2 regions of the Streptomyces sp. NPDC050636 genome follow, and region 2 is predicted to be linked to the other one. Evidence: riboswitches for the same ligand, from Rfam matches in the RefSeq annotation. Region 2 holds a riboswitch; the other holds the start of a gene.
What was found. Region 2 has a riboswitch for glycine ahead of gcvT (glycine cleavage system aminomethyltransferase GcvT). Riboswitches for the same ligand answer to the same signal wherever they lie in the genome.

Region 1: linked by a shared signal. The riboswitch ahead of gcvP (aminomethyl-transferring glycine dehydrogenase) and the one ahead of gcvT (glycine cleavage system aminomethyltransferase GcvT) in region 2 are both predicted to bind glycine.

What each region holds. Positions count from the first base shown of each region.
Region 1 is NZ_JBFAIP010000050.1:7,057-14,022, forward strand. It holds gene AB0I10_RS27725 (MerR family transcriptional regulator) at 1-436, shown strand, start outside; gene AB0I10_RS27730 (bifunctional nuclease family protein) at 490-963, shown strand; gene AB0I10_RS27735 (MerR family transcriptional regulator) at 1,147-1,752, shown strand; gene AB0I10_RS27740 (DNA polymerase IV) at 1,888-3,345, shown strand; gene AB0I10_RS27745 (PRC-barrel domain-containing protein) at 3,252-3,638, opposite strand; glycine riboswitch at 3,754-3,851, shown strand; gene gcvP (aminomethyl-transferring glycine dehydrogenase) at 4,039-6,924, shown strand.
Region 2 is NZ_JBFAIP010000013.1:86,190-93,155, reverse strand. It holds gene AB0I10_RS14065 (L-serine ammonia-lyase) at 143-1,525, opposite strand; gene glyA (serine hydroxymethyltransferase) at 1,918-3,177, opposite strand; gene gcvH (glycine cleavage system protein GcvH) at 3,272-3,649, opposite strand; gene gcvT (glycine cleavage system aminomethyltransferase GcvT) at 3,761-4,888, opposite strand; glycine riboswitch at 5,040-5,135, opposite strand; gene AB0I10_RS14045 (AAA family ATPase) at 5,422-6,069, shown strand; gene AB0I10_RS14040 (enhanced serine sensitivity protein SseB) at 6,467-6,966, shown strand, end outside.

The sequences.
Region 1 (6,966 bases), on a different contig from region 2:
CCAGGCCGCGCCGCCCTCCAGGGACCTGGTGGACGGCGTGCACGACCCCGACGAGGAGCGGCCGACGGCGGCCCGGATCGGCCGGGCCGAGCTGCTGGCCGCCGCAGAGGTGGACGAGGCCGCGCTCGCCGACTGGGAGTCGTACGGACTGATCGTTCCCGACGCGGGCGGGGGCTACGACATCGAGGCCGTCACGGTCGCCAAGCTGGTCGCGGATCTGGGCCGTTTCGGTCTCGAACCGCGGCATCTGCGTGCCGTGAAAGCGGCGGCCGAGCGCGAGGCCGGCCTGGTCGAGCAGGTCGTTGCACCCCTTCGGCGGCACCGCAATCCGCAGACCAGAGCCCATGCCGAGGCCACCGCCAGAGAGCTGGCGACGCTGTCCGTACGGCTGCATGCGGCGTTGGTCCAGACCGCTTTGCGGGTCCGGCTCCAGTGAGCAAAAGAGTGCCCGACTACCCAAACCGGCCGGGCACGTCCTAGGGTTACTGTGTGAACGAGCTCGACGTCGTGGGTGTCCGGGTGGAAATGCCTTCCAGCCAACCGATCGTGCTCCTGCGGGAGGTGGGAGGCGATCGCTACTTGCCCATTTGGATCGGGCCAGGGGAGGCGACCGCCATTGCTTTCGCCCAGCAGGGCATGGTCCCTGCCAGGCCGCTGACGCACGACCTTTTCAAGGACGTGCTGGAAGCGGTGGGCCAGGAGCTGACGCAGGTCCGCATCACGGATCTGCGCGAGGGAGTGTTCTACGCCGAATTGGTCTTCGCCAGCGGCGTCGAGGTCAGCGCGCGTCCGTCTGATGCCATAGCGCTGGCGTTGCGCACCGGAACGCCGATTTTCGGTACCGACGGTGTGCTGGACGACGCGGGGATCGCGATCCCGGACGAGCAGGAGGACGAGGTGGAGAAGTTCCGCGAGTTCCTCGACCAGATCTCGCCCGAGGACTTCGGCACCAACAGTCAGTGATCGGCCGCCGGACATCTGATTCCGGCCAATCTGCTAGGCCTTCCCCGTGCGAGGTCACGAGAAACCACTCGTAGGGTGATTATCACTCGGCGTGGCGAGCGCGGCGATCGTTGACGCACCCCGAGCGACTGCATACCGTCGATGTGGCAGGTCCCGTCCGGGACGTGGAGGACGGAGGGCGGCGTGGCAATCACCGGCGACGGTACGGCGGCGGAAGGGGCGTTGCCGCTCCACTCGGGTGCGACGGCAAACCGTGCCCCGGTTCAGGCCGCCGCGGTGTCGGGGGACCGCGAGGCGCAGAACATCGGCTACCGCGGCCCGACCGCGTGTGCGGCGGCGGGAATCACTTACCGGCAACTCGACTACTGGGCCCGTACGGGCTTGGTGGAGCCGAGCGTCCGGCCGGCGTACGGCTCCGGCACCCAGCGGCTCTACAGCTTCCGGGACGTCGTCGTCCTGAAGATCGTCAAGCGGCTGCTGGACACCGGGGTGTCGCTGCAGAACATCCGCACCGCCGTCCAGCATCTCCGCTCGCGCGGGCTCGCGGATCTGACGCGGATGACGCTGATGAGCGACGGTGCGACGGTCTACGAGTGCACCTCGCCCGACGAGGTCGTCGATCTGCTCCAGGGCGGCCAGGGCGTCTTCGGGATCGCGGTCGGCGTGGTGTGGCGGGACATGGAAAGCGCCCTGTCACAGCTGCACGGAGAGCGCGTGGACACCGGCGAGACGCTGATCGGGAAGAACCCGCACGACGAGCTGGCGCGGCGGCGCAACCGGGCGGGCTGAGGGCCCGTCTCCGGGCCCCGGCCGGGCTTGGGGAGTCTCACCCCGTCGCTCCGCCTCCTTGCGGTTCTGCACGCCGACCTGGTGCGCGGCCCTGCGTCGGGTCGATTGTCAGTGGTGTGCGGCAGCATCGGAGATGTGAGAAGTGCGCCGACGATCCTGCATCTGGACATGGATGCGTTCTACGCGGCCTGTGAGCAGGCGGCCAAGCCGAGCCTGCGCGGGAAGCCCGTGGTGGTCGGCGGGATCGGGCCGCGCGGTGTCGTAGCCACGGCCTCGTACGAGGCCCGGGTCTTCGGGATTCGCTCCGCGATGCCCACGGCCCAGGCGCGCCGGCTGTGCCCCAACGCCGCGTATCTCCATCCGCGTTTCACGCTCTACCGTCAGGTGAGTGATGCGGTGATGGAGCTGCTGCGGGCGCTGTCGCCGCTGGTGGAGCCGCTGAGTCTGGACGAGGCGTTCGTGGATCTGGAGGCCGGCGGTGTCGTGGCGGAGACGTCCGCCGTACGGGCCGTGGGGGAGAAGCTGCGGCGCGACATCCGGGCGGTCACGGGTCTGACCGGTTCGGTGGGCCTCGCGGGGGCCAAGTTGCTTGCGAAGATCGGTTCCGAGGCGGCGAAGCCGGACGGGCTGGTGGTGATCGAGCCCGGTACGGAGCGGGAGCTGCTGGGGCCGATGACGGTGCGGACGCTGCCCGGGGTGGGCCCCGCGACGGCCGAGGCGCTGCGGCGGGCAGGCATCACGACGGTCGCGGAGACCGCGGAGGCCGGTGAGGCGGAGCTGGTGCGGCTGCTCGGCAAATCCCACGGCGCCGGGCTCTATGCGATGGCGCTGGGCAAGGACGACCGGCCGGTGGTTGCCGATCGGGACGCGAAGTCCGTCTCGGTCGAGGACACCTTCGAAGTCGATCTGACCGACCGGACGCGGGTGCGGGCGGAGCTGGTGCGGCTGGCCGACCGCTGTGTGCAGCGGCTGCGGGCCGCCGGGCGCTCCGGGCGCACGGTGGTGATCAAGGTGCGGAACTACGACTTCTCGACGTTGACCCGTTCGGAGACGCTGCGCGGTCCCACCGACGATCCCGGCGTCGTACGCGAGGCCGCCGCGCGGCTGCTGGAGACGGTGGACACGACCGGCGGGGTGCGGCTGCTGGGCGTGGGGGTGAGCGGGCTCGCCGACTTCACCCAGGAGGACCTGTTCGCGCAGTTGGCGACGGAGCGGGAGGCCGAGGAGACGGCGCAGGCCGCACCGGAGTCGGCGGCGGACGACGCGAGCGAGCCGGAGCCCGAGCAGGAGCGACCGCGCCGCTGGCATCCGGGGCTGGACGTGGTGCACGACGAATTCGGCGCCGGCTGGGTGCAGGGGAGCGGAGTGGGGCGGGTGACCGTACGTTTCGAGACGCCGTGGTCCGCACCGGGGAGGGTGCGGACCTTCGCCGTCGACGACCCGGCGCTGCGGCCGGGAGAGCCATTGCCGCTGGTGGTGGGCGGGGTGCCGGAGGCGGGTCAGTCCTCGCCGGCGATCCGGCCGAAGTCCTTGTCGGCGGGCGGCGAGGACGGTACCGAGTCCGATGCGGGGGAGGAGATATCCAGCCGGTAGTGGTGGTAGAGCTGGAGTTCCTGCTCGGGGGAGAGATGCCGGCCTACGCCGAAGTCCGGGGCGTCCTTGATCAGCTTGCGGTCATAGGGGATGCGCAGCCCCTCTTCGATCATTTCGCTCGGCTCCAGGGGGACGAATGCGTCCCGGCTGAAGAGTCCGGTGCGTACGGCCGCCCATTCGGGTTCCCCCGTCGCATCGTCGAGATACACCTCGTCGATGGTGCCGATTTTGGTGCCGTGCCGGTCGAACGCCTTGCGGCCGATCAGGCTCCGGGGATCGATATCGGTTTGCACGGCCCCTCCAAACGCTCGCAATTGCCCTGTAGACAACTACCAAACGGCACATTTCATGCCCCGGCCACTCGAACGATCCCTCAGAGGGTGCGCTGGTAGGCTGACGAATGGCCGCTGACCCCATGCGGGAGAGTCCTTTGTCGTTCGCGACGGGGGCGCCGAAGGAGCAAATCCTCCCCGGAATCTCTCAGGCACACGTACCGCATGGACGAGGTCACTCTGGAAAGCAGGGCGGGCCACGGACAGGCACAGCGCCGGAGCCCATCCTCACCGACGGTGAAAGTCGGACCGCAGCGCGGGCCGGTGAAGCTCTCAGGTTGAGATGACAGAGGGGGAGGCCGTCCGGGCACCAGCGCCGTGGTGCCCCTCGTAGGTCGTATTGACCAGGAGGCCCCCGCAGATGACCACCAATCGCATCTCCTTGACCGAGCTGGAGCGCGGCATCCCGTTCGAGCACCGGCACATCGGTCCCGACCACGAGGCGCAGGCGAAGATGCTCGCGCACATCGGATTCGGATCGCTCGACGAGCTCACCGCGACGGCCGTACCCGACGTGATCAAGAGCGCCGAGGCGCTCGGCCTGCCGCAGGCCCGTTCCGAGGCCGAGGTCCTGGAGGAGCTGCGCGCCCTGGCGGACCGTAACCAGGTCCTGTCCTCCATGATCGGCCTCGGCTACTACGGCACGTTCACCCCGCCGGTGATCCTTCGCAATGTCATGGAGAACCCCTCCTGGTACACGGCGTACACGCCCTACCAGCCGGAGATCTCGCAGGGCCGCCTGGAGGCGCTGCTGAACTTCCAGACGGTGGTCGCCGACCTGACCGGACTGCCCACCTCCGGCGCCTCCCTGCTGGACGAGGGCACCGCCGCCGCCGAGGCGATGGCGCTGTCCCGCCGCATCGGCAAGGTCAAGCAGGGCGTCTTCCTGGTCGACGCCGACTGTCTGCCGCAGACCATCGCCGTGATCCAGACCCGCGCCGAACCGACCGGTGTCGAGGTCGTCGTCGCGGACCTCACCGACGGCATTCCCGTGGAGATCGCCGAGCGCGGCGTCTTCGGCGTGCTGCTGCAGTACCCCGGCGCCTCCGGCGCGGTGCGTGACCCGCGCGCCGTCATAGCGCAGGCCCAGGAGCTCGGCGCGGTCGTCACCGTCGCCGCCGACCTCCTCGCGCTGACGCTGCTGACGTCGCCCGGCGAGCTCGGCGCGGACATCGCCGTCGGCACCACCCAGCGCTTCGGCGTCCCGATGGGCTTCGGCGGACCGCACGCCGGGTTCATGGCCGTACGCGACAAGTTCGCCCGCAGCCTGCCGGGCCGCCTGGTGGGCGTCTCCGTCGACGCCGACGGCAACAAGGCCTACCGCCTCGCGCTGCAGACCCGTGAGCAGCACATCCGCCGCGAGAAGGCCACCAGCAACATCTGCACCGCGCAGGTGCTGCTCGCCGTCATGGCCGGGATGTACGCCGTGTACCACGGCCCCGGCGGCCTCCAGGCCATCGCGCGGCGCACCCACCGCTACGCCACCGTCCTCGCCGAGGGCCTGCGGGCCGGCGGCGTGGAGATCGTGCACGGCGCATACTTCGACACTCTGACCGCGCGGGTGCCCGGACGGGCCGCCGAGGTCGTCGCCGCCGCCCGTGAGGCCGGCGTCAACCTCCGCCAGGTCGACGCCGACCTGGTCGGCATCGCCTGCGACGAGACCACCGGGCGCGCGCAGCTGGCCGGCGTCTGGAGCGCCTTCGGCATCCAGGCCGACATCGAGCAGCTGGACGCGGCCGCCGCCGACACGCTGCCGCAGGCGCTGCTGCGCGCCGACGACTACCTGACCCACCCGGTCTTCCACCAGCACCGCTCCGAGACCGCGATGCTGCGCTACCTGCGCACCCTCGCCGACAAGGACTACGCGCTGGACCGCGGCATGATCCCGCTCGGCTCCTGCACCATGAAGCTGAACGCCACCACCGAGATGGAGCCGGTCACCTGGCCCGAGTTCGGGCAGCTGCACCCGTTCGCGCCGGCCGCCCAGGCACAGGGCTACCTCACGCTCATCCAGGAGCTGGAGGAGCGGCTGGCCACGGTCACCGGCTACGACAAGGTCTCCATCCAGCCGAACGCGGGCTCCCAGGGCGAGCTGGCCGGCCTGCTGGCCGTGCGTGCCTACCACCGGGCCAACGGCGACGAGCAGCGCACCGTCTGCCTGATCCCGTCCTCCGCGCACGGCACCAACGCCGCCAGCGCCGTGATGGCCGGGATGAAGGTCGTCGTCGTCAAGACCGGCGAGGACGGCGAGGTCGACGCCGACGATCTGCACGCCAAGATCGAGAAGTACCGTGACGAGCTCGCGGTCCTGATGGTCACCTACCCGTCCACGCACGGCGTGTTCGAGGAGCACATCACCCAGATCTGCGCCGCGGTGCACGACGCCGGCGGTCAGGTCTACGTCGACGGCGCCAACCTGAACGCGCTGGTCGGCCTCGCCGAGCCCGGCAAGTTCGGCGGCGATGTCTCGCACCTCAACCTGCACAAGACCTTCTGCATCCCGCACGGTGGCGGCGGTCCCGGTGTCGGCCCGGTCGGCGTACGCGCCCACCTGGCGCCCTACCTCCCCAACCACCCGCTGCAGCCCACCGCGGGCCCCGAGACGGGCGTCGGACCGATCTCCGCGGCCCCCTGGGGCTCTGCCGGGATCCTGCCGATCTCCTGGGCGTATGTCCGGCTGATGGGCGGGGAGGGCCTCAAGCGCGCCACCCAGGTCGCGGTGCTCAGCGCCAACTACATCGCCAAGCGCCTGGAGCCGCACTACCCGGTGCTCTACACGGGCCCCGGCGGCCTGGTCGCCCACGAGTGCATCATCGACGTCCGGCCGCTGACCAAGGCGACCGGCGTGAGCATCGACGATGTCGCCAAGCGGCTGATCGACTACGGCTTCCACGCGCCGACGATGTCCTTCCCGGTGGCCGGCACGCTGATGATCGAGCCGACCGAGAGCGAGGACCTCACCGAGCTGGATCGATTCTGCGATGCCATGATCGCGATCCGCGCGGAAATCGAGAAGGTCGGGTCGGGGGAGTGGGACGAGGACGACAACCCGCTGCGCAACGCCCCGCACACCGCGGACGCGCTGGCCGGTGACTGGGCGCACTCCTACACCCGCGAAGAGGCGGTCTTCCCGGCCGGAGTCGTGCCCGCGGAGAAGTACTGGCCGCCGGTGCGCCGGATCGACGGCGCCTTCGGTGACCGTAACCTCGTCTGCTCCTGCCCCCCGCTGGACGAGTACGACGGCTGATCCGTCCACGCACCATCAAGGGCCCTCGGCAGTTCGCCGGGG
Region 2 (6,966 bases):
CGCGGCCGACGGCAGCTCCGCGGTGACTGTCAGTGGTCGCTCGTAATCTGCCGGTATGGCAGATCCAGGTGACGGTCGGCACTACACGCAGACGGCGGGGCGGCCCGCCCGGCGGGGTGAGAGCCCGGTCTTCGAGCGCTCCTCAGCACTCGATGATGTTCACCGCGAGCCCGCCCCGGGCCGTCTCCTTGTACTTCACGCTCATGTCGGCACCGGTCTCCTTCATGGTCTTGATGACCTTGTCGAGGGAGACATGGTGGCGGCCGTCGCCGCGCAGCGCCATACGGGCGGCGGTGATGGCCTTGACCGCGGCCATGCCGTTGCGTTCGATGCACGGGATCTGGACGAGGCCGCCGACGGGGTCGCAGGTCAGGCCCAGGTTGTGCTCCATGCCGATCTCGGCGGCGTTCTCGACCTGCTCGGGGGAGCCGCCGAGCACCTCGGCCAGGCCGCCGGCGGCCATGGAGCAGGCGGAGCCGACCTCGCCCTGGCAGCCGACCTCGGCGCCGGAGATGGAGGCGTTCTCCTTGAAGAGCATGCCGATGGCGCCGGCGGCGAGCAGGAAGCGGACGACGCCTTCCTCGTCGGCGCCGGGCACGAAGTTGATGTAGTAGTGCAGGACGGCGGGGATGATGCCGGCCGCGCCGTTGGTGGGGGCGGTGACGACCCGGCCGCCGGCCGCGTTCTCCTCGTTGACGGACATCGCGTAGAGGGTGACCCACTCCATCGCGTGGGCGAGCGGGTCGCCCGCGGAGCGCAGCTGGCGGGCGGAGTTCGCGGCGCGGCGGCGGACCTTGAGGCCGCCGGGCAGGATGCCCTCACGAGACATGCCGCGCGAGACGCAGGCCTGCATGACGCGCCAGATCTCCAGCAGGCCGTCGTGGATCTCCTCCTCCGTGCGCCAGGCCTTCTCGTTCTCCAGCATCAGTGCGGAGATGGACAGCCCGGTGTCCTGGGAGAGGCGCAGCAGCTCGTCGCCGGTGCGGAAGGGGTGCGTGAGGACGGTGTCGTCGAGCTTGATCCGGTCCTCGCCGACCGCGTCCTCGTCGACGACGAAGCCGCCGCCCACCGAGTAGTACGTCTTCTCCAGAAGGGGCGCACCGGCCGCGTCGTAGGCGAAGAGGGTCATGCCGTTGGCGTGGTACGGCAGGGCGCGGCGGCGGTGCAGGATCAGCTCGGTCGACTCGTCGAAGTCGATCTCATGGGCAGTGCCTATCTCGGCGCCCATCAGCCGCAGCCGCTTGGTCGTACGGATCCGCTCGACCTCGTCGTCCGCGCGCTCCACGTCGACGGTGCGGGGGGAGTGGCCCTCCAGACCGAGGAGCACCGCCTTGGGGGTGCCATGGCCGTGGCCGGTGGCGCCGAGCGAACCGAACAGCTCCGCGCGCACCGAGACCGCCTGTGCGAGGAGACCGTCCTTCTTGAGGCGCCCGACGAACATCCGGGCGGCGCGCATCGGGCCGACGGTGTGGGAGCTGGAGGGGCCGATGCCGATGGAGAAGAGGTCGAAGACGGAGATGGCCACGGTGGCGGACTCCCTTGTCTGCTGGGTGGAGGGCGGAGCAATTAGGGCAGGGGGTACGTTTCCGCACCGACGGGTACGCATCTGTGCCGACAGGTACGTTTCTGCGCCGACTGTCGAGCGTAACCCGGACGCGGCGCGACCTCGCCGGACGGAAATCGTCGGGTGGCCGTCGCCAGGGGGAACAGGGGGTATCGGAACCCTCACACGTCGGGCGTCAGGGGCGGGCACGGGGGGAAAACGGCCGGACAGAGCGGGGGCCCGGGGCCGGCGCGCGGCCCCGGGCCCATGGCCCGTTCCCCGGCCCGCCGGACTTCCGGCGGGCCGGGCCCTCAGTGGGAGACTCGCGTCACAGGGCGTCGTACCTCACACGAGGCCGCCCGGGACGCGCATCATCAGAGCGACGGATACAGCGGGTACTTGTCCGCCAGCGCCGTGACCCGGGCCTTGAGCGACTCGGTGTCGTACGACGGCTTCAGCGCCTCGGCGATGATGTCCGCGACCTCGCGGAAGTCGTCGGCCTGGAAGCCGCGGGTGGCCAGCGCCGGCGTGCCGATCCGCAGGCCCGAGGTGACCATCGGCGGCCGCGGGTCGTTCGGGATGGCGTTGCGGTTGACCGTGATGCCGACCTCGTGGAGGCGGTCCTCGGCCTGCTGGCCGTCCAGCTCGCTGTTGCGCAGGTCGACCAGGACGAGGTGGACGTCCGTGCCGCCGGACAGGACGGAGACGCCGACCTCGGTGACGTCCGGCTGGATCAGCCGCTCGGCGAGGATACGGGCGCCGTCCAGGGTGCGCTGCTGGCGCTCCTTGAATTCCTCGGACGCCGCGACCTTGAAGGACACCGCCTTCGCCGCGATGACATGCTCCAGCGGGCCGCCCTGCTGGCCCGGGAAGACCGCCGAGTTGATCTTCTTGGCGAGCTCCTGGGTGGACAGGATCACACCGCCGCGCGGACCGCCGAGGGTCTTGTGCGTGGTGGTGGTGACGACATGCGCGTGCGGCACGGGGGAGGGGTGCAGACCCGCGGCGACCAGACCGGCGAAGTGCGCCATGTCGACCATCAGGTACGCGCCGACCTCGTCCGCGATCCGGCGGAAGGCCGCGAAGTCCAGCTGCCGCGGGTAGGCGGACCAGCCGGCCACGATCAGCTTGGGGCGGTGCTCCTTGGCGAGGCGCTCGACCTCTTCCATGTCGACCAGGTTGGTCTTCTCGTCGACGTGGTAGGGCACCACGTTGTAGAGCTTGCCGGAGAAATTGATCTTCATGCCGTGGGTCAGGTGCCCGCCGTGGGCGAGGTTCAGGCCCAGGATGGTGTCGCCCGGCTTGATCAGCGCGAACATCGCGGCGGCGTTGGCCTGCGCGCCCGAGTGCGGCTGGACGTTGGCGGCCTCGGCGCCGAAGAGCGCCTTGATCCGGTCGATGGCAATCTGCTCGACGACATCGACGTGCTCACAGCCGCCGTAGTAGCGGCGGCCGGGGTAGCCCTCGGCGTACTTGTTGGTGAGGACGGAGCCCTGAGCCTCCATGACGGCGACCGGAGCGAAGTTCTCCGACGCGATCATTTCGAGGGTGGACTGCTGACGGTGGAGCTCGGCGTCGACGGCGGCGGCGACGTCGGGGTCGAGCTCATGGAGGGAGCTGTTGAGAAGCGACATGAGTTTTCCTGGAGGGGTCAGGGGCGCGATGGGGGTCCCCCGGACGCAGTCCGGGGAGCTTCCACTCGGGCGGTGGCAGAGGGACCGGGCAGGCTCAGCCGGCGGTGAAGGCGGTGTACTCGTCGGCCGAGAGCAGTTCGCCCGGCTCGCCGGCGATCCTCACCTTGAACAGCCAACCACCCTCGAACGGGGCGGAGTTCACCAGCGAGGGGTCGTTGACGACATCCTCGTTGGTCTCGGTGACCTCGCCGTCGACGGGCGCGTAGAGGTCACTGACCGACTTGGTCGACTCCAGCTCACCGCAGGTCTCGCCCGCCGTGACCGTGGTACCGACCTCAGGAAGCTGCACGTAGACGACATCGCCGAGGGCGTTGGCCGCGTGCTCCGTGATGCCGACCGTCGAGACACCGTCCTCGTCGGTCGACAGCCACTCGTGCTCCTTGCTGTAGCGCAGCTGCTGGGGGTTGCTCATGGCTCGATTCTCCTGTACGCGAGGGTGTGATCGTGAATGGGGTCTTGCACAGTGAGACGCGCGGTGCGCGCCGGTGCTGCTCCGCCCACGGCAGCCGCCGTAGGTGAAGCGTTACTTCTGCCGCTTGTAGAAGGGCAGCGCGACGACCTCATACGGCTCATGGCTTCCACGGATGTCCACCGCGACACCCTCGGTGCCCGGCGTGGCGTATGCCGCGTCGACATAGGCGATGGCGAGCGGCTTGCCCAGGGTGGGGGACGGCGCCCCGGAGGTGACCTCGCCGATGACCGTGCCGTCGGCCGCGACGACCGGGTATCCGGCGCGCGGCACCCGGCGGCCCTCGGCGATCAGGCCGACCAGCTTGCGCGGCGGGCTGGCCTCGGCGCGCTCGGCGGCCGCAGCCAGCGCGGCGCGGCCCACGAAGTCACCGTTGTTGGTGGTCTTCTCGAACTTCACGACCCGACCGAGACCGGCGTCGAACGGCGTGGTCGCGGTGGTCAGCTCGTGCCCGTACAGCGGCATGCCCGCCTCCAGGCGCAGCGTGTCACGGCAGGACAGCCCGCACGGGATCAGCCCGGCGTCCTTGCCGGCCGCGGTCAGCGCCTCCCAGAGGGCGACCGCGTCCGCGGGGCGGACGAACAGCTCGAAGCCGTCCTCGCCGGTGTATCCGGTGCGGGCGATCAGCGCATCCACACCGGCGACCGTCCCGGGCAGGCCCGCGTAGTACTTGAGGCCGTCCAGGTCGGCGTCCGTCAGTCCCTTGAGGATGCCGGGGGACTCCGGGCCCTGAATCGCGATCAGCGCATACGCGTCCCGGTCGTCGCGGACCGCGGCGTCGAAGCCGGCCCCGCGCTCGGTCAGCGCGTCCAGCACCACCTGGGCGTTGGAGGCGTTGGCGACGACCATGTACTCCTGCTCGGCGAGGCGGTAGACGATCAGGTCGTCCAGAATGCCGCCCTCGGCCTCGCAGATCATGGTGTAGCGGGCGCGGCCGGTCTTCACCCCGCCGATGTTGCCCACCAGCGCGTAGTCGAGCAGGTCGGCGGCCTGCGGTCCGGTGACGGTGATCTCGCCCATGTGGGAGAGGTCGAAGAGGCCGGCGCGGGTGCGGACGGCGACGTGCTCGTCGCGTTCGCTGCCGTAGCGCAGCGGCATGTCCCAGCCGGCGAAGTCGGTCATGGTCGCGCCGAGCGTGCGATGCGTGGCATCGAGCGCGGTGCGGCGGGGGGCATCAGTCATGGTTCTGGGCTCCCAGGCATGGGTGACAAGACGTTCTCCCCATCTGTCATCGGAACCTGAGAGGTTCACCGGGATCCCGCGAACGGACCCGGTTTGCACCTTGGGTGGAGCCGCCCCGTAGGCCGGGCAGTGGCTCGCTTTTCAGATCTGCCTCGCCCGCGCGGTATAGGGGCCTGAGAGATTCAAGGGAGGACTTGCTCCTTCGGCGCCCCGCCGTGGCGGCCGGGGACTCTCCCGCGCGGATTCAAGCGGCCGGTATGGAGTTGGCCGTGCACGGGTGTCGAACCGGTGTGCACGTGGCGCCGACATCATTGCACGGGATCGCCGGATACAGGAGCCCTGGTCGTCGCCCCGCCCCCGGCCACGTCCACAGCGCGGACGGATCGGACAATCTCCTTGAAGGGCATTACCGTTTCTTGACACTCTGCGGGTAGAGAACGGGCTTGGACCGGACTCGAACCGGACCGGGAGGGGCGATCACGGTGCACAGGGAAGCCGCATTCGCGACGAATGCGGGGGTCGCGGGCGCCGCGATGCCCCGCCCCAGGCGCACGCCCCTGGCCGTCGTCAGGCCAGGACGCAACGCCGATGTCATGGACTTGAGAGGAGCGCAGCAGGCCCGCCACGCGGCCGAGATGCGCTTTCCGGCCGGCGACCTGGTCGTGGTCTCCGGCCTGCCGGGGAGCGGCAAGAGCACGCTGATGCACCGCATCGTGCCGTCGTTGGACGCGCGGGGCGTCCCGGTGCACCGCATCGACTCGCAGGACGTCCGCGCACGCTGGGAGCGCGGCAGGCTGCGCCGGCTGCCGTACGGCCTCTACCGCCCGCTGGTCCGCGCCTCCCACTACCTCGGGCTGCGCCGCGCGCTGCGTTCCCGCGAGAGCGTGGTGGTGCACGACTGCGGGACGCAGGCGTGGGTGCGGCGCTGGATCGCGCGGTCGGCCCGGCGCGGCGGCCGGGGGCTGCATCTGGTGCTGCTCGATGTGTCGCCCGAGGTGGCGCTGTCCGGCCAGGAGTCCCGGGGGCGCGGGGTCTCGGGGTACGCGTTCGCGCGGCACCGCAGGGCGGTCGGCCGGCTGGTCGGCGGGGCGGAGGCGGCCCGGCTGCCGAAGGGCTTCGACTCGGCGGTGCTGCTGGACCGGGGGGCGGCCAGCGCGCTGGAGACGGTGGGTTTCGGCTGACCGAGACGGTGGGTTTCGGCTGGGGTGGGGTCCCTAGGGGGTGGGCGAACACTTCCCGTAGGTGTTGCGAGCGCCCCCTGCGGGGCCACAACGTGGGGGCGCGGGGCGTTATTCCGGTGGTGCGGAAGGGGATCGGCAAGACGGTGCCCGGCCGCAGGATCGGCAAGACGGTGCCCGGCCGCAGGATCGGCAAGACGGTGCCCGGCCGCAGGATCGGTAAGACGGTGCCCGGCCGCAGGATCGGTAAGACGGTGCCCGGCCGCAGGATCGGCAGGACGCCGTCCGGTCGCCTTCCTGCTTCCTGCAGAGACCCGCGGCCGGGAACCCCGCCGTGCTCGTTTAGGGTCTTTGGCCAGAAAGCGCGGTGTGAACGGGGCGGTGCGAACGGGTGGATGAGATGAACTTTCCGGAGCAGGGAATACCGGAGCTGGCGTGGCCGGCGAACGAGCTCGAAGAGGTGCTGGGCGCGTCGGTCGGGCACCCGGGCGCGGGCGGCCGGATCGTCGAGGTACTGGGCCGCAGCCGGCTGTGGGTACCGCTGCCCAACGGCGGCGGCCCCGAGAGCGCGGGCCTGGGTGCCGGCGGCCTCGACCTGCCCACCGTGGAGATCGGCGGCGCGGCGTATGTCCCGGTCTTCAGCTCCGAGCAGGAGTTCCGGCGGGCCGTCGGCCCGCACATGTCCTTCACCGTCGCGCCGGCCCGGGAGTTCGCCCGCGGCCTGCCCGCGAAGCTGGGCATCGCGGTCAATCCGGACGGCACGATCGGCGTCCCGCTGCCGCCGGACGCGGTGGCCGCACTGTGCCGGGTGGGGCGTACGGAGGCGGACGGCCCGGCGAGCGGCGGCCGGGTGCGGCTCTTCGAGCCGGACTGGCAGGACGAGCCGGTGGACTTCCTGGC